One region of the Pediococcus sp. M21F004 genome, then DNA from elsewhere that is predicted to be linked to it. Evidence: riboswitches for the same ligand, from Rfam matches in the RefSeq annotation. Region 1 holds a riboswitch; the other holds the start of a gene.
What was found. Region 1 has a riboswitch for lysine ahead of ACLHK8_RS03955 (amino acid permease). Riboswitches for the same ligand answer to the same signal wherever they lie in the genome.
Positions count from the first base shown of each region.

Region 1 (15,399 bases):
ATACCCAAATTACGAGCAGCCATCCCTAAATGCAATTCCAATACTTGGCCAATATTCATACGAGAAGGAACACCCATGGGACTCAACATAATGTCAATTGGGGTACCATCTGGCATGTATGGCATATCTTCTTCAGGAATAACCACTGAAACAGTCCCTTTGTTACCATGACGTCCAGCCATTTTGTCTCCAACTTGTAGCTTACGTTTTTGAGCAATATAAACTCGAACCATCATGTTAACACCAGGTGAAAGCTCATCCCCATTTTCACGAGTAAAGATCTTAACATCCTGGATAATACCGCCGCCACCATGAGGAACCCGCAACGAAGTATCTCGAACTTCACGAGCCTTTTCACCAAAGATAGCATGTAGCAAACGTTCCTCAGCAGATAATTCAGTCACTCCCTTAGGTGTAACCTTACCAACCAAAATGTCGCCATCTTCAACTTCAGCACCGATCCGAACAATTCCATCTTCGTCAAGATCTTTAAGAGCATCTTCACCGACGTTAGGAATTTCACGAGTCATTTCTTCAGGTCCAAGTTTAGTGTCACGCGCTTCTGACTCATATTCTTCGATATGAATTGAAGTATAAACATCATCGCGAACCAAACGTTCATTAATCGCGATGGCATCTTCGAAGTTATAACCTTGCCATGTCATGAAAGCAACTAATGGATTTTGACCAAGTGCTAATTCTCCGCCTTCCATAGAAGGACCATCAGCTAAGACTTCATCATTGTCCACATGATCGTTAACTTTAACGATTGGGCGTTGGTTGTAGTTTTTACCACCATTTGAACGGCGGAACTTCATTAATTTATACGTATCTAAAGCACCATCGTCACGACGAATACGAATTTGATTTGCATCAACATATTCGACCGTTCCATCATGCTTACAGATCAAGGCAACTCCAGAATCATGAGCAGCTTTGTATTCAATCCCAGTTCCAACTAATGGAGCATGAGGATCTAACAAAGGAACAGCCTGACGCTGCATATTAGCACCCATCAAAGCACGGTTAGAATCATCATTTTCCAAGAAAGGAATGCAGGCCGTTGCAACTGCAACTACTTGTTTTGGTGAAACATCCATGTAATCGACTTTATCGATGCCAATTTCGATGTTATCACTTTCATGACGCGCCATAACCACGTTGTCCACAAACGAACCATCATCATTTAATGGTGAGTTAGCTTGCGCAATAATGAATTGATCTTCTTCATCAGCAGTCAAATAATCAATCTTATTGGTAACCGCATGACTCGTCCATGAAACACGACGATATGGAGTTTCAATAAAACCATATTTGTTAATTTTGGCATAACTAGCCAAACTGTTAATCAATCCAATATTAGGACCTTCAGGCGTTTCAATTGGACACATCCGACCATAATGCGTGTAATGCACATCACGAACTTCATATCCGGCACGATCACGAGTTAAACCACCAGGTCCAAGGGCTGAAAGACGACGCTTATGCGTAAGTTCACCCAAAGGATTAGTTTGATCCATGAATTGTGACAATTGAGATGAACCAAAGAATTCTTTAATAGAAGCAACAACAGGACGAATATTAATTAATTGTTGTGGTGTAACTGTAGTTGCATCTTGAATTGACATCCGTTCACGAACAACTCGTTCCATTCGTGAAAGACCAATTCTAAATTGATTTTGTAAAAGTTCACCCACGGAACGAATACGACGATTACCCAAGTGATCAATATCATCTGTAGAACCAACACCCTCTTGCAATAAGAAGAAGTAGTTGATCGTCGAAACAATATCTGCAGGAGTAATATGTTTGAGTTTAAGATCAATGTTGTCGTTGCCGATCATTGTCAACTCACGTTCAGGGTCATTAGGACTAACAATCTTAATTGATTGAACAGTCATAGGTTCTGTCACAACTGCTTCTGTAGAAGGTGTATATGTGACAGCCTTGAAATCTTTTTTATCTAAATATGGAGCTAGGTCCTTCATCACATCTTTAGTAACAACTGTTCCTTTTTGAACAATAACTTCACCAGTATCTGGATCTGCTAAAGTTTCAGCCAAAGTTTGGCCTACCAAACGCGTCTTCAAACTTAACTTCTTGTTAACCTTGTAACGACCAACAGGAGCCATATCATAACGTTTTGGATCAAAGAAACGAGCCGTCAACAAACTACGTGAACTGTCAGCTGTCTTTGGTTCACCAGGACGCAAACGTTCATAAACATCCTTTAAAGCCTCTTCAACACGAGAATCCTCAGAATTTTTATGCACATCTTTATCTAAAGTATTATCAAGAGCGTCAGTTTCACCTAACATTTCCACAATTTCTTCATCTGAGCCAAAGCCAAGTGCTCGGACTAATTCAGTCATTGGAATTTTACGAGTTCGGTCAATACGCACATATGCAATGTTCTTGGCATCTGTTTCGTATTCTAACCAGGCCCCACGATTAGGAATAACCGTGGTTCCCCATACATCACGACCATTTTTATCAGCAGACTTAGTGTAATAAACACCAGGAGAACGAACTAACTGGGAAACAATAACCCGTTCTGCACCATTAATAATGAAAGTACCTTGTTCTGTCATTAATGGGAAGTCACCAAAGAAAACATCTTGAGATTTAATTTCACCAGTTTCGTGGTTAGTTAAACGTAAAGTCACATGTAAAGGCGCTGAATAATTTGCCTCGTGTTCACGTGCTTCATCCACCGTATATTTTGGTTCTAGTAACTGATAATCAACGTATTCCAAAGAAAGATTTCCAGCAAAGTCGTCGATAGGCATAATGTCATCGAACATGTCCTTTAACCCTTCATCAAGGAACCATTGGTATGAATTACTTTGAATCTCAATCAAGTTAGGAAGTTCCAGCACTTCTTTAATCCGTGCGTAACTTCTACGAGTTCGGTGTTTACCGTATTTTACCAAATGTCCTGCCAAGTTATTCACCTCTCTAAAATATTCCGCAAACGGCCAGAAAATATTACAATTTGATTACAATTACCAAATTGCCCTGTTTTTTGGCAAAAAAAAACCAAAAATAGCTCTTTTTTTCGGAAAGCTATTTTTGCCTTTTTATGAGAAGTACTACGGACAATAGATCGCAGCACTTCATTTCATTCACAGTTACAAACAAAGTTAATCATACTCATTTTGTTTAAACATGTCAAATATTTGACTGCAAGTATTTATTTAATTAAACGGTCGGTTGTTTCGTATCTGCTTTTGGATTTTTCACAACGACTTGAATTTTACCATGACGAGCTCCAACCGTGATGTTGTCACCAATCTTGGCCTGACCGGAAAGCATTAACTCACTTAATTGGTCTTCGACTTTGGTCTGGAAAGCCCGGCGAATTGGCCGTGCGCCATACTCCGGATCAAAGCCTGCTTCCGCAACGGCATCAATAGCAGCCGGCGTAATTTTGACCGTCATTCCTTGATCGGCAACTCGTTTAAGAATTTGTTGCGACATTAATTTCACAATTTGGTGAAGTTGAGGACGAGTTAAGGAATGGAAGATAATATTTTCGTCAATTCGGTTCAAAAATTCCGGACGGAAACTCTGCTTAAGGACTTCACGAATCTTAGAGGCCATAGCCGTGTAGTTTTGACTGGCATCTTTAGCACCAAAGCCAACTGATTTCTCGTCTCTCAGTGCTGTTGCACCCAAGTTAGAAGTCATAATCAGAATTGTGTTGCGAAAATCAACTTTACGTCCTTTAGAATCAGTCAAATAACCATCATCTAAAACTTGTAAAAGAATATTGAACACATCAGGATGGGCTTTTTCTACCTCATCAAATAAAACGACAGAGTATGGCTTTTGACGAACTCGCTCGGTTAATTGGCCACCTTCATCGTACCCAACATAGCCAGGTGCCGATCCAATTAAACGGCTTGTACTGTAGCGTTCCATATACTCTGACATATCAATGCGAATCATATTGTCTTCCGATCCAAACATTGCTTCTGCCAAAGCTTTTGCCAGCTCAGTTTTTCCGACTCCGGTTGGTCCTAAGAACATAAATGAGCCAATTGGGCGCCCAGGATCTTTTAAACCATTCCGAGCACGTCTGATTGCCCGTGAAACTGCCGAAACAGCTTCTTCTTGGCCAATCACCCGTTTGTGCAAGATTGATTCCAAGTTAACTAAACGATCGCTTTCTGTTTTCTGTAACTGAGTGAGTGGCACCCCGGTCCATTCAGAAACAACTTGTGCAACGTCTTCTGCAGTTTCTTGTAATTGATACTTAGGCTTTTTATCTTCGTCTTGAGAATTAGCCTGAGCTTTTTCAATTTTATTGCGTAGTTTTTCTTCTTTAACTCTGATCTTTTGAGCTTCCTCAAAATCTTGTGCTTCAATTGCAGCTTCTTTTTCATCCGTCAATTTTTGTAATTTAGTTTCAGAAGTTGATTTCTTGGTTTCACCCATTTGATCAATTCTAACTTTAGCGGCCGCTTCATCCATTAAATCAATGGCTTTATCTGGTAAAAAGCGATCACTAATGTATCGATCTGATAATGACACAGCTTGTTTGATGGCATCATCGGTAATTGCGACATGGTGATGTTCTTCATATTTTGGTCGTAGTCCCCGTAAAATCTGAACAGATTCTTCGGTCGTAGGTTCATCAACTTCAACCTTGGCAAACCGTCGTTCTAAAGCTGCATCTGTTTCAATATATTTTTGATACTCATTTAGAGTGGTCGCACCGATTGTTTGTAATTCACCACGAGCTAAGGCTGGCTTCAAAATATTAGAAGCATCAATCGCCCCTTCAGCACCACCGGCACCGATCAACGTATGCAGTTCATCAATAAACAATACAATATGACCATCTTCATGGATTTCATCAATCACTTTTTTAAGGCGATCTTCAAATTCACCACGATATTTTGTGCCAGCTACAAGTGATCCCATATCAAGCATCATCAATCGCTTGTTAGCAAGATCTGCAGGCACATTGCCATCAATCATGCGTTGGGCAAGGCCCTCAGCAATCGCTGTCTTACCAACGCCTGGTTCACCAATTAAAACTGGGTTATTTTTTGTACGGCGACTCAAAATTTGAATCACTCGTTTAACTTCTTTTTCACGGCCAATCACTGGATCAATCTGACCATCTTGGGCCATCTGACTCATATTACGCGCCACTGAATCTAACGTTGGTGTACCTTGAGGTTTGGCCCCTCGCCGAGTTTGCGCTTGATTTTGGCGAATCTGTGCCGAAGCACTGACCCCCAATTTGCGTAAAATAACCTTGCGTGTTTGAGCAAGATCCATGTCCAAACTGATTAAAATCCGAGATGACAAAATGTTTTCATCACTCAATAGAGCCAACAGTAAATGCTCTGTGCCAATTTTAGCAGCACCTAATCGCTTAGCCTCATCACCAGCAGTTGCCAAAACTTCCTTGGCCTTTGGTGAGTATGGCAAATAATCGTTAGCGCCAATATTTTTTAAAGTCCCATAGCCTGTAAAACGTTCAATTTCTTCCACAATATCTGTTTCCGTGACCGAAAACTGCTGAAATACTTTGTAGGCAATGCCGTTCTTTTCTATCGCTAGGGCCAACAATAAGTGTTCTGTTCCTACTGCTTGGTGTTTAAAACGCTTAGCTTGTTCTTGCGAAATAGCCAAAACATTCTTTGCACTTGGTGTAAATAAGTTATCCATGTTAACACCCTACTTTCTTTTTAGCTCTCATACCGTAAATGATTTAAAATTCCAATTAAAATTCTCGCTCGTAACTGATCTTCCTCAACACGATCACTCATTGCTAAAGTTTTCTTGTCAATTGCCGCCAAAATCAAGTTTCCTTCTCTTTTGTCAATGACATCGTCCTCGTACAAACTTTTAACGATGGAGAGAGCGTCTCGTTGATTGATGGCCTCACCAATCACTTGAATAAGTGTATCTAAAACATCCAAATCATCAAGTAATTTGACTTTTTCAATCCGGATGTAGCCACCACCACCACGTTTACTTTCTACTACATAGCCATTTTGAATGGTAAAACGGGTCTTAATGACATAATTAATTTGAGAAGGCACAACATCAAACAAGTCAGCAATCTCCGAGCGCCGAATCTCAATTTCCTCTGAATCAGCCAAAATTTGTTTTAAATATTTTTCAATGATATCGGAAATGTTTTGACTCATTTTGCACACCCTTTCTTGCATCTTTGACTAATGTTGACTTTCATTATACGAAACTCTCATTAAAAAGCAAAGTTTTTTAACTTTCTAAGGTGGTTCGCACTAATGACAGCTATTTTTAGGGATAAATTATTGTTTTTAAGATTTTAATTAATTGCTTCACTTTTAAAAAATAAAAAAGCCACGAGTTTGACTTCGTGACTTTCTTATTTTCCATTATCGGGAAAACAGGATTTGAACCTGCGACCCCCACGTCCCGAACGTGGTGCTCTACCAAGCTGAGCTACTTCCCGTTACTGGTAAATAACTTTAAGTGGGTAATTCTTACGTAAGGGCACTTTTCCACCGTCTTAGTGCTTAATCGGGAAGACAGGATTCGAACCTGCGACCCCCTGGTCCCAAACCAGGTGCTCTACCAAGCTGAGCTACTTCCCGCTCATATTATCAAACTAATTAAAATGCCAACTTATAAAAACTCACAGTTGGCATTTTAACTTATTCAGTCTACTGATTAAACAGTAAGCTTTAATAATAATGATGCACCCAGTAGGAGTCGAACCTACAACCTTCTGATTCGTAGTCAGACACTCTATCCAATTGCGCTATGGGTGCTTATTAAATGCCGAGGACCGGGATCGAACCGGTACGGTCATCACTGACCGCAGGATTTTAAGTCCTGTGCGTCTGCCAATTCCGCCACCCCGGCAATGCTTATGTGCTTGTAGTTATAAAACTACAAAGCGGAAGACGAGATTCGAACTCGCGACCCCCACCATGGCAAGGTGATGTTCTACCACTGAACTACTTCCGCAAAGTTATTAAATTGGTGAATGCCGACTAGAGGATTCGAACCTCCGACCCCCTGTTTACAAGACAGATGCTCTGCCAACTGAGCTAAGTCGGCTAATTAATAATATCTATTAATTAGAAGTGCGGGCGAAGGGACTCGAACCCTTACATCTTTCGATACAAGAACCTAAATCTTGCGCGTCTGCCAATTCCGCCACGCCCGCAATGCTTATATGTGTAAATGAGCCGTGGCAGTCTCGAACTGCCGACCCTCTGATTAAAAGTCAGATGCTCTACCAACTGAGCTAACGGCTCAATGGAGGATACAGGGCTCGAACCTGTGACCCTCTGCTTGTAAGGCAGACGCTCTCCCAACTGAGCTAATCCTCCATCAAATGACAACTACATAATATTATCATTGACCATTAGTAATTGTCAATAACATTTTGTAGTTGTCGCAAAAATTATTTGTCTAAAAAACGAGCTTTCCGACTTACCTATTTAGTAATCTTCGTTATGCCACCCATATATGGAATCAATGCTTCGGGAACCGTTACTGAACCATCTTCATTTTGATAATTTTCTAAAATGGCTGCAACTGTTCGTCCAACCGCTAATCCGGAACCGTTCAAGGTATGCACGTACTGTAGTTTTCCTTGGTCATCACGATACCGAATCTGTGCGCGTCGGGCTTGAAAATCTGTACAGTTTGAACAACTAGAGATTTCTCGATACATATTTTGGGCTGGAATCCAGACTTCCAAATCATGTGTCATTGCCGCTGTAAAGCTCATATCACTAGTGGTTAACGTAATCACATGATACGGTAACTTCAACAGTTTTAATAAACTTTCGGCTTGATTTGTCAGCTTTTCAAGCTCATTCCATGAATCTTCGGGTTTGGTGAACTTCACCATTTCTACCTTATTGAATTGGTGCATCCGAATCAAACCTCGGGTATCTCGGCCTGCGCTTCCGGCTTCTGAACGAAATGCAGGTGATAAGGCAGTCTCACTGATTGGTAACGTATCAGCATCCAGAATTTCATTGCGATGGAAATTGACCAATGGTACTTCAGCAGTAGGAATTAAGGTCAGGTCACTATCTTGAATTTCGTACCCAGCATGCGTTTCTTTAAACTTTGGAAATTGACCTGTGCCAAACATAGAATCGTCATTAACCATGTAGGGGGGAATCATTTCTGTATATCCGGCTTCAGTGTTTTGATCTAAGAAAAAGTTGTATACGGCACGTTCAAGTCGAGCACCAAGTCCTACATAGTACACAAAACGACTACCAGAAACTTTGGCTGCTCGTTCAAAATCTAAGATACCTAAATCTTCACCAATTTCCCAATGGGGTTTAGGACTAAACGAAAATTCGCGAGGCTTGCCAACTTTACGAAGCTCAACGCTGCCTTCTTCCGTCAAACTAATTGGAACTGTTTTATTAGGGATATTTGGCAAATGCGCAGCCTTGTTCTGAACTCCTTCAGTTAAAGTTTGAAGCTGTTGATCAAGTTCTTTGATTTCGCCCCCGACTTTACGCATCTCTGTAATTTTATCGTTGGCATCTTCTTTATTGCGTTTTAACTGCGAAATTTGATCTGACACTTCATTTCGGGTCTTCTTCAAATTTTCACTTTCAACAATCAAATCTCGACGTTTTTGGTCCATGTCTAAAAGCTTATCAATTTCTTTTGGATCAATTCCTCGTGTGCCTAAGCGTTCCTTAATATAATCCGTATTATTTCGAATTTCTTTTAAATCTAACATTATTAAAACCTCCTAATTTTTAATTACACAATAAAAAGCCTTCTCATCCCATCAATTGGGACGAAAAGACTTTATTTCGCGGTACCACCCAAGTTTGCTGTTACCAGCACCCTCAATTATGGTTAACGACCGCAGCCGTGTGATATTACTCACCCGCTTTTGCCTCTCGGAGTTTCGATTGATAGCTTTCACTAGCTCTATCTCGCTTTAAATCTACTTAAAAAAGGCTTCACGTTTACTATTTACACTTATCATAACCGAAAAAGTTCCAAGAAACAACTAAATTTCAGCAATTTTTTGATCCACAATTTGAATGACCTTTTCACGGGCCTGTGGGTCTTCCACAAAATCGAACTGATCCCCGTCAATCTGAATCTTAGGGCTTTCGTTATAATTGTCATACCATTCAGCATAACGATGATTCAAATCCTGATAATATTCATACAAGCTAGGGTCATTATCAATTTGTTCGTAAGAACGGCCTCGTTTTTGAATCCGATTTAACATCGTATCAAAGGAAATGTTGATATCAATCAATAAATCCGGATTTTTCTTATAATGAGTTTCTGGTAATTCTTCCATCATATTAGTTAATAAAGAATCGTAAATTTGCACTTCTGTCTTGGTTGCCCGTCCTAAATCTGCATTCAAATGGAAAAGAAGTGAATCTTCATAAATCGAACGATCCATCACACTATTTTTAGTCTGAAAAGCTTCTTTGATGCCATCTAAACGTCGATTCAAAAAATAAATTTGCAGTAAAAATGCGTAGCGCTTAGGGTCTTTGTAAAAAAGTGGCAAAATTTGGTTATCATCAACTGATTCATAATAAGCTTTTGTGCCTAAATGTTGAGATAAAATTTCCGTTAACGTTGTTTTTCCTGCTCCAATTGGACCTGATAATGCAATCATTCGAAGTTCCCCTTTATTCATCTTTTAATACTATATATTGTAGCATGTTCAGATTCAAAAACAATATATGGTTTTAAAAATCAACCAATTACCATGATTTCTCTTTTATTACAGCATCTTGCATTATACACTTATTTCTTGATTTTTCGAGACTTTAAAATAAAATCGGGTTGCGTTAAATCAACTTCATCCAACGGAATAATATGCGTATGATATTTCACTTTATAGAATACGTACAAAACGATAAAGATTGGCACACTAATATAACTAATTCCAATTGCTTCCCAGTTAAACGTCGCAAAAGAATGAAGATCCTGGCCAGCAATGACCAACAAACAAATTACAAAAGCAAATATCGGTCCAAATGGAAACCATTTTGCATGATACTTAAGTTCTTCCACTTTGTGTCCTTGTTTAACAAATGCGCGACGAAAACGAAAATGAGAAATAGCAATCCCCAGCCAGGCAATAAATCCGGTCAAACCACTTGCTGCAACCAACCACATATAGATATGGGGGCCTTCAATACTTGAGATAAAGGTCAACGCACCAACAATGGTCGTCCCAATCAAGGCCATTAAAGGGATTCCTCGTTTTGTTGTTAATCCAAATGTTTTTGGAGCATACCCTTGTAAAGCCAATGAGTATAACATTCTTGTGGAAGCATACATCCCTGAATTTGCCGAAGAGATGACCGACGTCAAAATAACTGCATTCATGATACTTGCTGCTCCGGCTAACCCGGCTCGTTGAAAGACTAAGGTGAACGGACTGATCTTAACGTCACTTGCCGAAGATCCTAACAAATCTGGACTTGTATAAGGAATAATGCAAGCAATCACAAAAATCGCCAAAATATAGAATAAAATAATTCGCCAAAACACTTGGTTAATCGCCTTAGGAACACTTTCTTCAGGCGTTTCCGATTCACCGGCCGTAATTCCAATTAATTCAGTTCCTTGAAATGAGAAACCCGCGACAACGAATACACTAAGAATCATCGGAATTCCGCCAACGAATGGCGCTTTTTTATACGTAAAATTATTTAAATAGGTTGCATGTCCACCCATGATACCAAAAATAACGGCCACACCAACTACTAAGAAAATGATAACTGTAACGACCTTAATCAATGCCATCCAATATTCAGTTTCACCAAAGGCCTTGACGGTAAGAGCGTTAACGGAAAAAATTAGTACTAACGCCAACACACTCCATACCCAACCGGGAACATTTGGCAACCAGAATTTCATGACGATTGAAACCGTACTGATATCAACAGCCAAAGTAATGGCCCAGTTAAACCAGTAATTCCATCCCATCGCAAAGCCCATAGCCGGATCCACATACTTTGTTGAGTAGGTCGCAAAAGAGCCCGAAACTGGCATATAAGTGGCCATCTCGCCTAAACTGGTCATCAAAAAATAAACCATGATCCCCATCGCCACGTATGCTAACAAAGCCCCGCCAGGACCTGCTTCTGAAATTGCAGAACCACTTGCTACAAACAAGCCAGTTCCGATACTCCCACCAAGCGCAATCATTGAAATGTGGCGGGTCTTCAATGAGCGATCAATGCTGTGATTCTCTTGTTCTGCCATAAATCTGTTTCCTCCTTAAGTTTCTAATTAAAAAGGCAATCCTATTTTTAACCAATAAAAAAGAAGCCTCTTTGTATAACAAATCGCCATACAAAAAGACTTCCGATAAATTTCTCAGTCAAATCGTAGATAGCGCCCCGTACTGCTCTACAAGCATTACGACAGTCCCTGATTTGTTGAACCAGGGCCCAACCCAAAAGTGAAAAAGCACCCTTAGATTTCGGCCAACTCCCCTTTCACAACTCCTCATCGATGCTTTATCACCTTAGAGTTGTTACTTATGAACTTGGCAACCTCTTCTTTCGATATGATTCAATTATATACAAGCGGGACTAGTCTGACAACTCCTAATCCCCATTTAAATTAGTTCTTACGTTTTCAATTTTTTGATTTAACTTTAAAAAATTTGCTTGTAATTCCGAGTCTGAGCCGTTCCAATCAATTCCAGAAGCAGCTGGCTCGCCCATAATTTGCATAAGAATGTCGCTTAGACTTTGTTCCTTTAGGTAGTTCCGCCAAAGATCATCAGCGCTTTGAAACGTTTTATTTAAAACATCTTTACCACGTTCGGCAATTGGCCGCGCATCAGAAAAAATGTTTTCAATAAAACCCATGTCGGGATACGTTTTAATCGTGCCTTCGCTAGCTTCTACAATATCCAACAACGAAATTTTGCTTGGATCCTTAGCCAAACGAAAACCACCGTTATTTCCAGGAATCGACGTCACTAGCCCGGCCAGCACAATTTTACGCATAATTTTTCGTAAGTAAGCTTCTGAACCTGTTAACCGCTTGTGAATAACCGCCGTCGTCAACGGAACCTTTCGATCCTGAGTACATAATAACGCAATGATACATGCTGCTTGTTCAAACCCTTTAGTGAGTTGCATAATTACCGCCTTCTCTAAATCCTTTTTCTGTTAATTCATAGTAAGTCTCTTGTTTGGGATCCGGGTTCAAGACACTTGCTAGTAAAGTATGCTGGCCGGTCATTTCAAACCCGAGGTGCTCCAAAAGTAGTTTTGACCGTTTATTTTCAGTATAAGTACTGGCTAACACAGTATACACTGGATTTTCTTGAAAGGCTTGCTGTAAAACATAATAAACAGCTTCTTTCATATAGCCTGTGCCCCAAAAGTCTTGATTCAACATGTAGCCAATCTCGAACTTCAGTGGGTCTGGTTCATGCGTCTTATCACTCACTGAGTATAAACCAATGCTGCCAATAACATCTGCACTTTGCTTTAGAGTGATTGCCCAAATATTTGTCTGCATAAGTTGCTGTAAGAAAAAGTTACTTTCAAAGGCGCTGTTAGAAACGCGAAAGCCAGCCCTTTTAGCAATCTCTGCGTTTTCAACAATTTCTCGGAGCTTAAATAAATCCGTCGTCGTAAATGGTCTTAAATTTAATCTTGGTGTCAAAATTTTGTTGTTCACAGTTTTCCTCACCACCCGATTCATCGAATGCTCATCTGATCACACTTCTCTTCCTAAAGAATACCAGATTTTTCCCTATAAAAGCCACTTTTAATTAAAACTACCAAAATCAGCTAATTTTATTTTGATTGCGTTTTCGTAATGCGGTAGATATGTGATATACTTTTGGTGTTTAAAAAAAAATTAAATCAAAATAAAATCCAATTTTTCGACTGCTTAATCGGTTATGCTTAAGCACATACAAACTTTTATTTTATATTGCTTCAGGAGGCAAACCCATGAATGAGGACCAAACACCCAAAAGATCCGAGCTGCACAACCATTTTAACGTTCCGCCAACTCGAACCGAGATGCATAGAGAACCGGAAAACGGTGGTCAACATCAGCGACCAAATCGCCCTAAACGTTCCCGGCGAAGACGACTCATTATCACGATTGTTTGTCTTCTTATCATCGCAGTCGGTGTTTTTGCCGCCTACAAGTGGTATGCTGCGAAGAAAGCTGCAAATTCTGTTTTTAATAGTGCCAATATTCAAAAAGCGCGAGATGTCTCATCGGTTATCAAAAAAAATAAGCCCATTTCTATCTTACTTTTAGGAACTGATACCGGGGCTCTTGGCCGAAATTATCGTGGCCGAACCGACACTATCATCATTGCCACTTTAAATCCCAAAAAGAAAAGCATGACCCTAACTAGTATCCCCCGTGATACTGCTCTTTCAATTCCGGGATACACACAATATGCGCCTTCAAAATTAAATTCCGCTTACTCATTTGGCGGTGCGGGAACCAGTATCAAATCCATTCAACAACTATTAGATGTCCCCATTGATTTCTACGGATTGATCAACATGGGTGGCTTAGAAAAAATCGTCAACGGTGTTGGTGGCGTGACCGTCAAACCAACTCTCACATTTAAGTATGGGGCAGCCAACGTTGTCAAAGGTAAAAAGATCCATTTAGGCGGAAAGGCCGCATTAGACTATTCTCGGATGCGGGATGACGATCCTCAAGGTGATTATGGCCGGCAAGTTCGTCAACGCCAAGTTTTGATGGCTATTTTACGTAAAAGTGATTCCATCTCCACTTTGCTCAGTCAAAGCTTTATGGATTCTTTAAAGAAACAAACCCAAACTGATTTAAGCTTCAATGAGATTGTTGCTTTATCCACTAAATATCGGGTAGCTACACATCATCTTAAGTCTACCCATCTCCAAGGAACCACTCAACTTATCAATGGACAGGATTTTGAAGTTACCAGTCAAACTGAAATGCAGCGAGTCACAAACTTCATTCGAAAAGGTTTAGATCTTGGTCACAAATCAACCGGAACAGCCAATTTGACCAGCGTCACAACCGGTACCACTGCTGACACAAGTCAATCAAGCTATTACGATAGTACCCAAACAGGAACAGATAACACAACTGGTTATTAAATAAAAATTTACACCAAAACAGGCTTTAGTCACATGCTGATACATGTACTAAAGCCTGTTTTGTTGGTTTTAATTTCTGAAATTTCCTAGTTTAAAGCACTACCGTAGATCCAGCCAATTATTTTACCGTTATATAAGCAGCGGTAATAAGGGACTTTGCAATCCGCACGATAAGCAATGTTATCAACAGTAACCTGTTTACCGGCATAATCCTTGCTATAGTAGGTTCTTTTTACGGTATATTTACTAGCGGTCACATGATTTAAAAAGTCATGTGCACCGGGAACTGCCTTGACCGTCTTGGTTTGATTGATGGTCTTGTAGGTAACTTGCACTCCTAAAGCACCGCCATAAATCCAGCCAATCCGTTTGCCATTGTAGTAACAACGGTAATACGGTGTTTTGGTGCCATCGCGGTATGCCACATTATCAATCGTGACCGTTTTTCCTGCATAAGTTTTGCCATAGTGTAACAATTTATTATTATATAAACTGCTTGTCACATGATTATAGAAATTGTTACCTGGTGCTACTTTTACATCCATGGTCTTGCTAGTCGTTGTATAACTCACGTGCTTAGCTAAGCCGCCGCCGTAAATCCAGCCGATCAATTTACCGTTATAATAACAACGATAATAAAGGGTGCCAGTGCCGTCACGTTTACCAGTCATATTAACCGTGATCGTCTTACCCGCGTAGGTCTTTCCATAATGAACCCGTTTCGTCGTATACTTACTTTCAGGAACATGATTATAAAAATCATGACCCGAAGTTGACTTGACGTCCATCGTCAAGTTAGTGCTCGTATATTTCACATTTTTAACGTGGATAGAAGTATAGTATTTCTTAACTAATTGATAGAACTGCGCCATGGTATAACCCTGGCCAAAGTATTTTTTCCCATTACTCATGTAATAACCATAAGGATCAGTATGGGTTGAACCCCCATAATACTGGGCAACTGCCTTGTGAGACCACACTGTCCCTTTTCCATCATAACAAGCGTCATTCGGGCTTAAATTGTATTTATTTAGCAAATAAGCTGTATACCAAGCTGCATTGGCAATTTCATGGGCAAAGGCACTTTTAGAGTGCACTTCAATTTGTTCAAACTGGACATATTTGCCGTTTCCTGGATACCCAACACCCCATGACAAATAATTTGTATTGGCAATGTTAATAATGTGAGTGGCATCCACAAAACTGTGGACAAACGCATTATTATAATTAGCCTTCATATAATTAATTTCGCCATAAATTGTGGAGCTAGCGTTAGCCGTTT
Region 1 is NZ_CP177314.1:733,481-748,879, forward strand. Features, by position in the region: gene ACLHK8_RS03885 (DNA-directed RNA polymerase subunit beta) at 1-2,945, opposite strand, end outside; gene ACLHK8_RS03890 (ATP-dependent Clp protease ATP-binding subunit) at 3,202-5,685, opposite strand; gene ACLHK8_RS03895 (CtsR family transcriptional regulator) at 5,706-6,170, opposite strand; tRNA gene ACLHK8_RS03900 (tRNA-Pro) at 6,387-6,460, opposite strand; tRNA gene ACLHK8_RS03905 (tRNA-Pro) at 6,529-6,602, opposite strand; tRNA gene ACLHK8_RS03910 (tRNA-Arg) at 6,706-6,779, opposite strand; tRNA gene ACLHK8_RS03915 (tRNA-Leu) at 6,788-6,873, opposite strand; tRNA gene ACLHK8_RS03920 (tRNA-Gly) at 6,907-6,978, opposite strand; tRNA gene ACLHK8_RS03925 (tRNA-Thr) at 6,999-7,071, opposite strand; tRNA gene ACLHK8_RS03930 (tRNA-Leu) at 7,099-7,180, opposite strand; tRNA gene ACLHK8_RS03935 (tRNA-Lys) at 7,199-7,271, opposite strand; tRNA gene ACLHK8_RS03940 (tRNA-Val) at 7,274-7,346, opposite strand; gene serS (serine--tRNA ligase) at 7,454-8,731, opposite strand; gene ACLHK8_RS03950 (deoxynucleoside kinase) at 9,011-9,643, opposite strand; gene ACLHK8_RS03955 (amino acid permease) at 9,775-11,244, opposite strand; lysine riboswitch at 11,367-11,551, opposite strand; gene ACLHK8_RS03960 (Rrf2 family transcriptional regulator) at 11,592-12,134, opposite strand; gene ACLHK8_RS03965 (GNAT family N-acetyltransferase) at 12,121-12,681, opposite strand; gene ACLHK8_RS03970 (LCP family protein) at 12,960-14,117, shown strand; gene ACLHK8_RS03975 (GW dipeptide domain-containing protein) at 14,204-15,399, opposite strand, start outside.

Region 2 (15,399 bases), 230 kb from region 1:
TATACCATGAAGGCGAATTGATTAGCATAACAAAGGAGGAAAAATATGAATGAGCGAGTAACATTTGCTAAAAAAGTACTAGAGTTTAATAAAGAGTTATCACACATTTCTATAGACTTACCTGAGGGCTTTAGAATTGTGAATCCATACAATGGAGAGCAGAGAGAAGCTGTCCATCGTATAACTACTACGTTCTATCAGAAATATTTTAACGATACTTTGCCTCGTCGATTAATACTAGGGAGTTCTCCTGCACGGCGCGGGACTGCTAGAACAGGAATCCCCTTTGAGGATGCAGATCATCTTAAAAAAGAAACCGGGATTCTGATTGATAATTTTCACATCAACCAGTCTTCGTCGAATTTTTTATACGATGTCATAAGTAACTATGGTGGAAGCAAGAAATTTTATGCTAATTTTTATTTAAATTTTGTGTGTCCATTAGGTTTAACTAGAATAAACGCAAAAGGAAATGAAGTAAATTGTAATTATTATGAAAGCAAACAGGTGCAGAAGCTTTTACTACCTTTTATTGTACGCTCGATTCGTCGGCAAATTAACTTCGGAATAGATACATCTGTGTGCTACTGTATCGGGAGTGGGGAAAATTACAAAGTATTAACAAAAATCAATAATGACTATCATTTTTTTAAGACGATCATTCCGCTAGAGCATCCGCGTTTTATCATGCAATACAATTCCCAAAATAAAGATAAATATATGGAAAAATATATCACCGCCTTAAGGCGCGATTAATATAGATAATTTATTAGTGACCGCAGTTGCTGGAGAAAAAAGATTACATTTAGGAGATGAAATTGTTGCGATTGACGGGGATTCGATAACGGAATTGGCAGAAAAATATAAAGAGCAACTAGATCTAATTGGAGAGCGGTAACGCTGGGATTTATTGGGCGGCTGAAGAGATGACCATTAAAACTATTAATAAAGCTACAAAAAAATTAAGCTTAATTAATATTTACCTAATTATCAAACAGAGCAGTCGTTTAAAAAATATCGCAGACATTTGGTTACATGAAATTAACAGATTTTTTTGACCCTGATGATGTGAAAAAAATGATTAAGAATAATCAAATGCAACTATCTCCAATTTGATCATGAATGTGTAGCGGGAGTGTTGAAGATCAAGCTTTTGAAAAATATATTGACCAGACCTTAGAACAGTATTATCTAAAGAATGGGTTTATATAGGTTTAACTTTTCTATTTTGGGGTGTTGTATGAAACCAGCAGCTGTTTTATTGATCGAGATGACCTAATTGGTGGTAACGAATATTATCTTGAACAAATAAAATAATGTTGGAAAATTGTACTTGATTTAAAGAAACTGATAAATAAGTCCAAAAAAAACGTTGAGAATTTAAATTCTCAACGTTTTTGTAGACAGTATTATCTGTAAATAATTACAGGTTCCGTTGTCGAAGTATTATCCCAAACCAATTTCATTTTGCTTGGGGGATTATTCAAACAACCGTGTGAGTGATACGTATCACGGTAACTTGGATTTCCATAAACCTTGGCCGGTTGCCATGGGCTATCGTGCATTCCCACGCCATCTTCCGTTAATGGCTCCCAATAAGAAACTTTACTAGAATATTTTGAACCGTTATCGTTGTTCCCAGTCAAAGTTGAAGGGCTCTGTTTGTACAGAATGTGGAACAACCCAGTTGGAGTCTCATGATTTCCTGAAAGGGTCCCACTCATAACCGGAATATCGGCTTTTTGTTTGCCATCAACATAAATATATTCATGTAAGGTAGTCAAATTAATTTCAACCCGGGTTGATCCAATTGCAGTGGAACGATTGTAACTAATATTTTGGCCAGAATAATTTTTCATATCCACAGTCGCGTTTGTTTTAACAGAGGAATCAATAAACTTCTTAGCCAACATTGCGGCTTCTGCATTTACATTGAGTGACCAGCCATAATTTGAAGCTGTCGATGTATTGGTTGAAACTGTCTTGTTGCTGTTTAAAAGCTTTACACTAATGACTTTACCCTGAGTGCTGTCAGAATTATTAATAGTTGTTAACTCAGCCTTTAAAGCAGATAAATCAATCGATGGTGTGCTACCAGGAGTTGAATTGACCAAGTATTTAGAACCACTTAATTTGTAATCCTTGCCACCTACGTGATAAACCAAGGTTTTTGATAATCCTTGCTGCAAAGCTTGTTTTGATTTTTCTGCACTAAATGTTGCGGCCTTGGTAGCTTTCACATAGTTTGTGCTGATTTTAATATCTTGGAGTTTGTTAACTTGGTTCTTATATTTGGCGAGAACTTTCGCGGCATCCACTTGAGTACCAGTTTTGCTAGCTTGTTTTTTAATGGCGCCATTCTTTAAATAGTAAGACGTCGGTTGTGCAACAGTGGCACTTTTATTATAAGCAGCAACAGCCTTGGTAACTTGATCTTTCAATGAAGTGTTTCGATAAGTCAGAGTTGTTTTAGAATTGCTGACGTCAACGGCTGCTTTCGAAGTGAACAATCCGTGGTGTTTTGTTAATTCAGATTTTATCTGAGCTTTGGTTACTTTGTCCAATTGTTGATCTTGTCCATCAACTAGTAATTTATTGTTTAGATAAACGCGATTGCTCACGGTAGAAGAAGAGTTCGCAAGCTTCTTTTCAGCCTGATTCACCGTTAAACGGGAAACGGATTGTCCGTTAATAATAGTGCCTGGCGCAAAATGAGTTTGGCCATACTGCCAAGCAAACACGCCACCCCCGATAATTATGATAATCAACACTGAAACAGTCCATGCTAACCAATGATTTTTTTTGGTCACTTTAGTTCTCCCCCAAATTTTAAATTTCTGAAACGTCTTGAGTAATTATGAAGCGTGGTGTAAAGGAAGTCAATGCAAAAAGCTTACTTTAAGTAAACTTTGATAATTACTCGAAATTGGGACTTGATTTTTTATGGTACAATTATCATTGTGGCATTTTTTCGATTTACATAATTATAAAATAAACTTTTTAAGGTGGTTATTTAATGAATACTTTTGATAAACCTGATCAACCGGTCGACCAAAATTGCCGTCCATACAATCGCCTTGCATTAGTTTTTACGCTGTTAGTTGGGACATTTAGTACTTTTCTAACAACAACGATGCTCACGACTGCTTTTCCGACGTTAATGAAATCATTTAATATTTCAACAACGACTGTCCAGTGGCTAACGACTGGATTCATGCTAATGATGGGAATTGTTATTCCGATTACCGGCTTCTTTCTGCAACGATTTTTCCACCCTCAAAACGAGGGGCAGCAATGGGCACAGCTGGACTGGTTATTGGCTTAGCACCAGCGATTGGGCCAACATTTTCTGGGTGGGTCCTTATGAACTATTCCTGGAGAATACTATTTCTCGCCATTATGCCTATTTCATTGCTAGTTTTAATCATGGGATTTTTCACTCTACGAAAAGTATTGCCTACCAAAAAGGCGCCCGTTGATTGGTCTTCCGTTGCACTTTCCATGGTTGGATTTGGGGCGATGCTATTCGGATTTTCATCAGTAGGAACTTATTCATGGACCAGCCCAGTGGTTTACGGAACTTTGATCCTCGGGGTTGTCGTAGTGGCAATTTTCATTATGAGATCTTTAAAGATCAAGAATCCGCTATTACAATTTAAAGTTTTTGAACATTCAGATTTCACTTTATCCGCAATTTTAGTATCTATTTCAAACATGTCCATGAACGGTTTTACCCTTGTTTTACCTTTGTATCTCCAAACAATCCGTGGGGAGTCGCCATTAGTTTCTGGACTGACTCTATTACCAGGTGCGATTACAATCGGGGTTATGAATCCAATTACAGGGCGGATTTTTGATCGTTTAGGAGCTAGAAATATGGCCATCGCTGGGATGTTTTTACTAACATTAACAACTGCGGCCTTTATTCCGATTACTGCTGAGACACCGGTTTTCTATCTGGTCTGCTTGTATGCAGTGCGGATGTTCGGAATTTCAATGGTCTTGATGCCGATTACGACAACCGGGATGAATGCATTGCCCCTTAATTTAATCGGGGATGGAACGGTGGTCAATAATACGGCGCGCCAGGTCTTTGCTTCAATGGGAACAGCCATCTTAGTTTCTGTGATGGCTAGTGTGACGCTAAATCATATGCCTTCTCACGCGATTGCGAAAGCTACTCCAATCTTGTTTCAAAAACTGTCATCAAATGCAAATGTCATTGGGTTTAGATATGCCTTTTTCATTGCAACTTGTTTTGCGTTAATTGGGTTGGCCTTAACCTTCTTCTTGAAAAAAGACACACGGGAGGCATATTAATATGATTGTTATTTTCTTAATTGCTGGTGCCTTAATTTTTGCGATCAGCATGATTTTTATCCATCCGGGTGTCAAAAAAATCATATGGGTGTCGATTGGATTGATTCTCAGTATCGGTGCCGTAGTGGTCATGACCCTAAATTACAATACTTTTTTGGGAATGAAAAAGGTTAGTCAAACGCAAACCTATCCGCTGACATCAAGCGTGAAAGGACAACATGCGCTTGCTTATCAACAGCTGGGGACCAAGAATGAACGTGTTTATTTTTATGCGACAAATCCAATGCAACAAAAGTTAGCCAAAACCAATCCAAGTACTGGAACTGCAAAAGTGACGCATAATTCTAAAATGAGCCAAGTTAAGATTACGCGCACTTATCGAGTCTATCGAAATGATGGGTTACGAATTTTATTTAGTAATGGGATTCCTAATCATCAGTTTGTCAGCCAAAATTATGAATTTAGATTAATGAGTGGTTGGAAACTGAAGAAAATTGCGGTACAAGATAAGAAAAGCTAGAAATTTTACTTAAAAGCAAACAAAAACGATGTGTAAGTGTAAACTCACGCATCGTTTTTAATTTAAATAAAAAATCTCTCCAGAATTCAGAGAGATCGAGTGCATTTATGATTTAACAGCAATATCACTAACTTTTGGCAATTGGGTGACAAATTTTTGATACGCGGATTCTTCATGAGTTTCTGTAATTGCAACGTTGTCTAAGTCTGCTGCATGTAAATCAGCTTCAGAAATCTCAATGTGATGCGTTACGGTAGCATTTCCAGTTAAATCGATCGTGTACGTATTGCCAATTTGATGAACAATCGTTTTGACCATGCCACCCGGATTATAAACGGTAATTTCTTGTTCAAAATGGCCTTGATCAGGGTGGGTGATTGCAAAGGCTAAACTAGTGGCCGACATGCCAGTTCCACAGGCATTTGTAAACCCAACACCGCGTTCATACGTGCGCACAAAAAGTTTATTGTCCTCAAGAATTTGAGCAAAGCTGACGTTTACACCATCTGGAAAATAGGGATTTTCCGCATTTAATCGTTTGCCTAAAATTCCTAAATCATCGGATGCTAATTCTTCGGCAGAAACGAAGCTGATTAGGTGGGGATTAGGAACCGCGATAGCTGTAAATTTAAGATTGGGAAGAAATTCGGGGACTGGTTGATCAATTAATTTCTCAGTATTTAAGTTTTTAAATGGTAATTTTTCGGCTGCAAACGAAACCGGCGAAATTTCAACGCTAAAGGCGGGCACACTGGTTGCAAAATTGCCGGATTTACTAACTTGTAGATCAGCGTTTAATGTTTGAACCTTAAATTGGTCTATATTGGATTCTTGAGCTAAATAGCGTGAAACGGTCCGTAAACCATTTCCACACATGGATGCTTCACTACCATCCGCATTGATGACACGCATTTGGGCTGCTACGCCTTCATGATTTGATTGATCAACTACCAAAACGCCGTCAGATCCATTCAAAATACCGGTTTGCGGATCGGCAATCTTTTTAGTGAATTTTATTAGTTCTTGATCGGAGAGCCGAGTTTTTAGTTTGGTTTGATCTAACAAGAAAAAGTGGTTTTCTGAGCCATGGACTTTATCAATTTGCATGGGTGTTGCTCCCTTCGTTACTTTTTAGCGTGAAAAATTGTTGATAAATTTGTTTAACAGCTTTTTTGGCGTCCGCCCGCTCTGTGCCTAACATGATGGAAATCCGAGAAGCACCTTGATTGATCATGTGGACGCCAATATTATTTTGAGCAAGAGGACGAATGATATTTTCAATTGTCCCAATTTTAGAACGCATGCCTTCACCAACGACCATAATAATGGCGTAGTCGTCAATCCAATCGAGTTGGTCGGGGTGCAGTGTATTTTTGATATCATAACACATTTCATGAATTGTGTGGTCATCTAGCTGTTGCTTATCAAAAATGATCGTTAAATCATCGATCCCAGAAGGCATGTGTTCATATGAAACATCATATTTGTACAAAATTTGAAGGAGTTTTAATGTAAATCCCACTTCTTTATTGAGCAAATAACGATGCAGATATAGGGCAGCAAAGCGATCAGAACTGGCAACTCCGGTAATCGTATGTTTTGGCTGGAAATTTTCTTCAGGCACAATCAGAGTACCAGGTAGCTCTGGGTGATTGGTATTCTTGACGTTAATTGGGACTTGGCCTTCAATGGCTGGAATGATGGCCTCATCGTGAAATACCGAGAAACCAGCATAAGAAAGTTCACGCATTTCGCGGTAGGTCATCTTTTTGATTGCCTGGGGATGCGCTACAATTCGAGGGTCGACTGCATAGATGGCATTTACATCTGTAAAGTTTTCGTATAAATCTGCATGAAGACCGCGAGCTACAATGGCGCCTGTAATGTCGGAGCCACCTCTTGAGAAGGTGGCAATTTGGCCATTGGGCGTAAAACCAAAGAAGCCCGGGAAAATAAGTTTTTCACCACCAAATTTTAAATGGGCAAGATTGTCATAGGTTTCCGGGCGAACAGTTGCATCGCTTGGATCGTCGGTTACGATAATGCCAGCTTCAAACGGATCAACAAAGCGGGCTTTAATATCGAGTTGATTTAAAACACTAGTTAAAAGCATCGCGTTTAAACGTTCACCATGAGCTTTAAAGGCGGCCATCAGATAAGCATTGCTGGGATAATCTTCATCAGGTAAAGATTTTAATTTGGTAATGATTTTTTGAATTGGTCTAGCTGGTAAACTAAAAAATTGACCAATGGCCTCGTAGCGATCCGCAATCATTTTTATAACCGGCTTTGCATCCGTATGGTCAATAACTGCTTGTGCATAGCTAATTAGAAGATCGGTTACTTTGGTATCGGTGGAAAAACGTTTACCGGGGGCTGAAACAACGACTATTTGTCGCTTAGGGTCAGCCGTGATGATATTGATAACTTTTTGAAAATGGGGACCGTCTGCCAGCGAGCTTCCGCCAAATTTTACAACATTCATGATTAGTTATGCCACTCCTTAAAATAAATTAAAAAAGATTTTATTAGAATTTGATTAGTTATTGTGAATTTTAGCATTAAATCTATGAATAGCAATAAAAAAATTTGATTTAGGACTTAATTTTCATCGGAAGGGTTGACTATCTGTGAAAAGTATTATAAACTTTTTAATAATTTAAGAGGTTGCAACCAACATGAGTCACAAGCTGAGTTTCTATCAAACTTAGAAGCTTGTAAAAGGGGCGGTTGCCGAAGCGCTGAATCTGGATAGAGATTTAGTTAGCTGGGACGCAGTTTAAGAGACTACGGACTGTCGCAGCAAAACATGTCGGCTGCGGGGCGCTATCGACAATTGATACAGAATAACGATAACTTAATTCTGGGATCTTTTTGTTTGCGCAAAACAAAAAGATCCCTTTTTTTATTTTAAAATGGCAAAATAACAGGAGAAATACAATGGATAAGCAGTTAGGAATTCAAAAAATTAATGCAGCGGGACATTTAACAATTGGTGGGATTGATGCTGCCGACTTGGCACATCAATTCGGCACACCATTGATTGCCTATGATGTTGCGAAGATTCGCCAACAGATTCAAAATTTTAGTCGGGTGTTTGAAGAAGATCAAGTTGCCTATGAAGTGAGCTACGCCAGCAAAGCGTTTGCGACAGTTGGCATGTTTCAAGTTGTTGCCCAAGAAAAAGGGCATATTGACGTCGTTTCAGGTGGAGAATTGTATACGGCTATTAAAGCGGGATTCCCGATGGACAAAATTAGTTTCCATGGGAACAACAAGTCGCGGGCCGAACTGGAAATGGCAGTTGACCAGCAAATTGGGGTCGTAATTTTAGATAATTTTTATGAAATTCAATTACTTAGTGAAATTTTGGCAGAAAAGGATCAGACCATAAACGTCATGTTACGTTTAACTCCCGGAATTTCTGCCCACACGCACAAGTACGATCAAACTGGCCAAGAAGACAGCAAATTTGGTTTTGATATCCAATCGGGGCAAGCTGAAGAAGCTTTGCAACAGGTTTTAGCTAATCATCGTATGACGATGCTCGGAATTCATGCCCATATTGGCTCACAGATTTTTGAAGTTGAAGGATTTGTGATGGCGGCCAATAAATTAGTTGATTTGGCGGCGGGTTGGCAGGCCAAGTTTGGTTTGAATATTCAAGTTCTAAATGTAGGGGGTGGATTTGGTATTCGTTACACCAAAGATGATGATCCAATTGCACCAGAAATGTTTGTTGATGCGATTGTTAAAGCGGTTCAAAAACGAGTTGCACTTCGTCAATTGAATATGCCTGCAATTTGGATTGAACCTGGCCGCTCCATTGTGGGTCCTGCCAGTTACAGTTTATACACAGTAGGTTCTCGAAAAGCAGTTCCGGGACACTTACCATATGTAACGGTCGATGGGGGCATGGGAGATAATATTCGTCCGGCGTTGTATCAAGCAGATTATGAAGCTGTTTTAGCCAACCGGGCCGCTGATGAAAATGAAGAAACGGTACGAGTAGCCGGAAAATATTGCGAATCCGGTGATGTTTTGATTCAAAAACAGGCGTTGCCAAAATCTCAACCTGGGGATACCTTGGCAATCCTATCAACCGGTGCTTACGGGTATTCAATGGCCTCCAATTATAATCGGAATCCGCGCCCGGCTGTAGTGTTTGTCGAAAACGGGCAAGCCAAAGTGGTTGTTAAACGAGAAAGTTACGAAGACCTGGTGAGTTTGGATCAGGATTACATTTAGATGTCGTATAATAGAAGAAGAGTAAAAATAATTTTTTAAGGTTGGCTTAATCCGGCAATCTTAAAATATACATACACACAAAATTCGAAGGGTAGGTTCAAGATATGGCACAGTTAGACGCACGTGAAATTATTGATTTTATTAGTAATGCTAAAAAGAAAACGGCGGTGAAAGTTTATTTAAAAGGTGATTTGGATAAACTTGATTTTCCGAACGCTATTCAAAGCTTTGTAGAATCCAAGGCTGGAACAATTTTCGGTGACTGGGCCGACGTTAAACCTTTCCTTGAAGCAAACAAAGCAGTAATTGATGATTACGTTGTTGAAAATGATGGTCGCAATACGGCTGTACCTTTGTTGGACACCAAAAATATCAATGCTCGTATTGAACCAGGTGCCATCATTCGTGATCAAGTTGTCATTGGTGACAATGCCGTGATTATGATGGGAGCCTTAATCAACATTGGTGCAGAAATCGGTGAAGACACGATGATTGATATGGGCGTTGTCATGGGTGGTCGAGCAACGGTTGGTAAACACGCACACATTGGAGCCGGAACAGTTTTAGCAGGGGTTGTTGAACCAGCATCAGCTGAACCAGTTCGGATTGATGATGATGTGATGATTGGCGCAAACGCCGTTGTTTTAGAAGGAGTACACGTCGGTAAAGGCGCAGTTGTGGCAGCAGGTGCGGTTGTGACCAAAGACGTTGAGCCTAACACGATGGTAGCCGGAGTTCCTGCTCGCAAGATGAAGGATATTGACGACCAAACACGATCAAAAACAGAACTAGAGGACACGTTAAGAAAGCTGTAAGCCAATGGAAAATAAAAGCCAAGCACCGCTAACAGAGTCGCAATTAATTCAAATCTATCAGGATTTACATCAAATCCCAGAGTTAGCAATGCAAGAAGTTCAAACGCATGCTTATTTAGAAAAAATTATTCGTCAATTTGACCAAACAAACTTAGATATGATAACACCAGCGCAAATGCCAACGGCCCTATTAGTTTTAGTTCATGGGAGTGTGCCAAAACGAACCGTTGGTTATAGGACAGATATTGATGGTTTGCCAGTAAAGGAAGAAACGGATTTGCCGTTCGCTTCAACACATCCAAATGTGATGCATGCTTGCGGACACGATATTCACATGTCAGTTGCTTTGGGCACACTGAATTATTTTGCCAGTCATCAGCCTAAAGATAATCTTTTGTTTTTCTTTCAACCAGCTGAAGAGAGCTTGAATGGCGGAAAAACAGCTTATGAAAAAAATGTGTTTACTGGTAAATGGCGTCCTGATGAATTTTATGGCCTCCATGATAATCCTGATTTACCAGTTGGAGCGATTGGCTGTCGGATGGGCACGTTGTTTGCTGGTACTACCGAAGTTGATGTTGATTTTTATGGTAAGGGTGGCCATGCAGCGTTTCCCCAAGATGCTAACGATATGGTTGTGGCTGCTAGCCAGTTTATTAATCAGGTGCAAACGATTGTGTCACGGAGCGTGGATCCTATCGAAGGCGGCGTAATTACGTTTGGCAAGTTTGAAGCTGGAACGATTCGCAATGTGATTGCGGGCCGAGCCCATTTGGAGGGAACCATTCGCGGATTGACGCAAACGATGATTGAACACATTGATCAGCGGATCAAAGAAGTTGCGAATGGGATTGCCCAGAGCTATCAAGCAACGGTGGAAGTGAAACTTAACCAAGGTGGTTACTGGCCAGTTGAAAATAATTCGGCTTTAACGAAAAACTTTATTTCCTATATGAAACAAGCAGAGAATGTACAATTTGTTGAAACGCAGCCGGCAATGACTGGAGAAGATTTTGGGTACCTATTAGCGAAGTTTCCAGGGACCATGTTTTGGCTGGGAGTTGAAGATGCCTCACAGTTGCATTCAGCCACATTAAAACCGAATCTAAAAGCGATTCAGCTTGGAGTTAGTGCCATTACGGGATTCTTACTAGATCGAATGAATAAATAATTAATAGGAAAGGAAATAAAATTATGTTTAAAAATGCAGATATTTTAACTGCGATTGTGACGCCGTTTGATGATCAGGGGCAAATCGATTTTCCGGCTTTAAAAACATTAACCAATCATCTTTTTGATACTGGTAGTCGGGGCTTTATTATTGGTGGAACTACAGGGGAAACTCCTAATTTAACGCATGATGAAAAAATTGAATTGTATACCCGGTTTGCTGAAATCGTTGATGGACGAGGACCAATCATTGCTGGGACTGGTAGTAACAACACCTTGGAAACGGCCCGTTTCACTAAAGAAGTTGGCCAAATTAAGGGCATTCATATGGCTCTTGTGGTTGTCCCTTATTACAATAAACCTAATCAACGCGGGATGGTTGCTCATTTTACAACCGTTGCCGATCAGTCACCAATTCCAGTTGCAATTTATAACATTCCTGGTCGAACGGGTGTCACCATGCAAAATGAGACGGTTGTTCAGTTAGCACAACATCCAAATATTCAGGCGGTTAAACAGTGCACTTCTTTAGAAGATTTGGAATACTTAGTTCAAAATACCCCAGATGATTTCATGGTCTACACAGGTGAAGATGCACAAACCTTGCCCGGGATTGCGATTGGCGCAAACGGGGTGGTTTCTGTAGCGGCACATATATATGGAAAAGATATGCGCGCAATGTTGGATGCTTTTTATGATGGTAACAGAGAGTTAGCGGCAAGTTTACAACGGCGTTTGACCCCTAAAATGGAAGCTTTATTCCTTTATCCATCACCATCACCTGTTAAGGCTGTTTTGAAGGCCCAAGGATTTCAAGTGGGCGGTAGTCGTTTACCGATCTTGCCATTGAATCACGAAGAGCGCCAAACATTGGCAAAAGCTTTGGGATTAAATGAGGAAGCCTTGGAAACAACTGATTTAGGCGAGTTAGGAGTTGCAGATGATTAAAATAATTATTGCGGGATTTAATGGTTCGATGGGCCAAAAAGCCGTCAAACTTGTGAATGACACAAAAGACTTTCAATTAGTTGCTGTATACAGCCCGGTAGTCACTGATTTACAGCCAGCCAGCTATGATTTAGCAGATGAGGTTCAGGTATTTAATGATCTTACGAACATCAAGACGGATGCCGATGTGTGGATTGATTTCAGCACACCAAAAGCAGTTTTTGAAAATACTAAATTTGCCTTGGGTCATCAAATTCGCCCGGTAGTGGGAACGAGTGGTTTATCGGATCAACAAGTTGAAGATCTCAAAGCCTACGCAAAAGATCAGCATATGGCTGGACTGATTGTGCCTAACTTTGGAATTTCGGCCGTTTTGTTGATGAAATTTGCAAAAGAAGCTGCTCAATATTTCCCTGAAGCAGAAATTATTGAAATGCACCATGCTGATAAAATCGATGCTCCTTCAGGGACTGCTTTAAGTACTGCAAAACAAATTAGTGAAGCCCGTGAGCCCCAAGCGGCTGATAATGCCAAGTTTGAAGAAACCTTACCAGGTGCTCGTGGTGGTAATTATAAAGGGATCAGAATTCATTCAGTACGGTTACCAGGATACGTGGCTCATGAACAGGTTTTATTCGGTAGTGAAGGAGAAGCCTTAACGATTCGTCAAGATTCCTTTACCCGCGATTCCTTCATGAAGGGTGTGGAAGTAGCCGTTAAAAATGTCGGGAAACTATCTGAATTGGTCGTCGGTTTAGAGAACGTTTTATCGTAAAAATTAAGGAGTGGTAGAATGCCAAAATTAAATGCAGCTTTAGAAAATCAAGTTAATCAACGTTTAGATTCGATCGGGCCATCTGGGATTCGTGCTTTTGACCAAAAGGTGACAGGTATTCCTGGACTAGTTAAATTGACTTTGGGCGAACCCGGTTTTAACACCCCAGAACACGTCAAAGAGGCCGCAGTAGAGAGCATTCGTAATAATGATTCTCATTATTCGGCTCAAAAGGGAACTCCCGCATTGCGAAATGCCATTAGTGGATTTCTAAAAACTCGTTACGATTTGGATTACGATGCAGATACGGAAATTGTCACTACAATTGGGGCCACAGAGGCCTTAGCCGCCAGCTTAATGGCAATTTTGAACCCTGGTGATAAAGTCATTGTGCCAACCCCAGCGTTTGCTTTGTATGTGCCCTTGATTACTATTGCAGGTGGAATTCCGGTTGAAGTAGATACCTCAAACGATAACTTTGTGCTAACGCCACAACGTTTAGAAGAAACCCTTGCCAATGAAGGCGATGCTGTTAAAGCAATCATCTTGACCTATCCGAATAATCCAACGGGTGTGGAATACACAGAGGCTGAATTACAAGGGTTAGCAGACGTGATTGCTACAAAACAAATGTTTGTTATCGCAGATGAAATTTATAGCGAACTTACATATGATATTACCCATCATTCAATTGCAGCAATGATTCCAGAACAAACAATTTTAATTAATGGTTTGTCAAAATCACATGCCATGACTGGATATCGAATTGGTTATATCGCGGCCCCGGCTGATTTTGTTAAAAACGCAGCTAAAATGCATGCCTTTTTAGTCACAGCGCCTTCAAATCCAGCCCAAGCAGCAGCTGCAGAAGCCTTAGCAAATGGCTTGGAAGATCCTCAAAAAATGTGTGTGCAGTATAAAAAGAGTCGGGACTATGTGATTGATTGCTTAGATAAATTAGGTTTCGAAACGGTTCCACCAAAAGGTGCCTTCTATATTTTTGCCAAGATTCCAGCGGCCTTTACGCAAAATTCAGTTGATTTTGCGACCGAGCTTGCTCAAGATGGCAAAGTTGGTGTGATTCCAGGAAGCGCGTTTGGACCTGGTGGTGAAGGCTACATCCGTTTATCGTATGCGGCAAGTGTGGAAGATTTGCATGCTGCAATGACAAATATGAAGGGTTTCATGGCTGCTAAAACAAGTGTGGCTTAGGTACTAAAAATTCATCAAGTAAAGAGGAAAATTAAATGGGCGAATATAATGTGGCTATTTTAGGTGCAACAGGTGCTGTCGGAACGCGTTTAATTCAACAATTAGAGCAATCTACTATTCCAGTGAAATCAATAAAATTTTTAGCTTCAGCAAGATCAGCTGGGAAACAATTGAAGTTCCGGGATGCACCAGTAGTGGTTGAAGAAGCTAAACCAGAATCTTTTGAAGGTGTTGATTTAGTATTGGCATCTGCAGGTGGGGATGTTTCCAAGCGTCTATTGCCAGAAGCGGTTAAACGGGGTGCTGTTTGTGTGGATAACACGAGCGCATTTCGAATGGACCCTGATGTGCCGTTGGTTGTGCCTGAGGTCAATGCGGAGGCTCTTAACCGACACCATGGGATTATTGCTAATCCAAACTGTTCAACGATCCAGATGGTGGTTGCGTTGGAACCCATTCGTAAGGCATTTGGATTAAAACAAGTGATAGTATCTACGTATCAGGCTGCATCTGGTGCGGGTCAACAGGCTTGGAACGAGATGAATACCCAAGCTCAGGAACATTTAGATGGCAAAGAAATGCAAAGTACTATTTTTCCTGTAAAGGGTGGGGCAAAGCATTATCCATTGGCTTTTAATCTCTTACCTCAAATTGATGTTTTTGAAGATGATGGCTATACACATGAAGAGTGGAAAATGATCCATGAAACAAAGAAAATCATGTTGGATGATATGGATGCCCCAGATATCAAGGTGACGGCAACTTGCGTCCGCGTTCCGGTTGGAATTGGACATGGCGAGACGGTGTACTTTGAGGTGGCTGATCCAAAGCAGGCGAGTCGCGAGAAGATTCAAGAAGCATTGGCAAAGGCTCCTGGGGTTGTGTTGCAGGATGATCCAGACCAACAGTTGTATCCACAACCGATTAATGCAGAAGGCAAACGAGAGACGTTTGTGGGCCGAGTGCGTGGTGATCAAGAGAATCTAGGAAGCTATCACATGTGGGTGGTTTCGGATAACTTGTTGAAGGGTGCTGCGTGGAATACGGTGCAGATTGCGGAGAAGTTGGTGGAACAGAAACTAGTGAGAGTAAAGTGAGCGTAACAAATCGTTAGACCTAAAAATATAAGCAAGGCGGAAGCGGGATCGCATCCCGCTGCTAGTTCTTGCGGCAGAATTTGGCCACAAGAATCGACAACGAACGGAGGAAAAAAGATTTTCGAATCGAAAATCATCCTTAATTCGAAGTAGTGTGAGCCTTGCTTATATTTTTTGGTCTGATTTGTGGAGCTGTCCTCAAAACGACGCGAAATATTAAAAAACTATCGCCTTGGTATAGAAGTAAAAGACTTCTATACCAAGGCAATAGTTTTTTCTGATTTTATTTCCGAC
Region 2 is NZ_CP177314.1:964,477-979,875, reverse strand. Features, by position in the region: gene ACLHK8_RS05160 (uracil-DNA glycosylase family protein) at 46-756, shown strand; gene ACLHK8_RS05155 (L,D-transpeptidase) at 1,410-2,810, opposite strand; partial or broken gene ACLHK8_RS05150 (MFS transporter) at 3,017-4,320, shown strand; gene ACLHK8_RS05145 (DUF4811 domain-containing protein) at 4,322-4,840, shown strand; gene dapF (diaminopimelate epimerase) at 4,946-5,947, opposite strand; gene ACLHK8_RS05135 (aspartate kinase) at 5,937-7,325, opposite strand; lysine riboswitch at 7,494-7,677, shown strand; gene lysA (diaminopimelate decarboxylase) at 7,781-9,088, shown strand; gene dapD (2,3,4,5-tetrahydropyridine-2,6-dicarboxylate N-acetyltransferase) at 9,193-9,903, shown strand; gene ACLHK8_RS05120 (N-acetyldiaminopimelate deacetylase) at 9,908-11,074, shown strand; gene dapA (4-hydroxy-tetrahydrodipicolinate synthase) at 11,098-12,021, shown strand; gene dapB (4-hydroxy-tetrahydrodipicolinate reductase) at 12,014-12,796, shown strand; gene ACLHK8_RS05105 (aminotransferase class I/II-fold pyridoxal phosphate-dependent enzyme) at 12,815-14,008, shown strand; gene ACLHK8_RS05100 (aspartate-semialdehyde dehydrogenase) at 14,044-15,105, shown strand.
Region 2: it holds a riboswitch for lysine, as region 1 does, so the genes downstream of both, lysA (diaminopimelate decarboxylase) here and ACLHK8_RS03955 (amino acid permease) in region 1, are expected to answer to the same signal.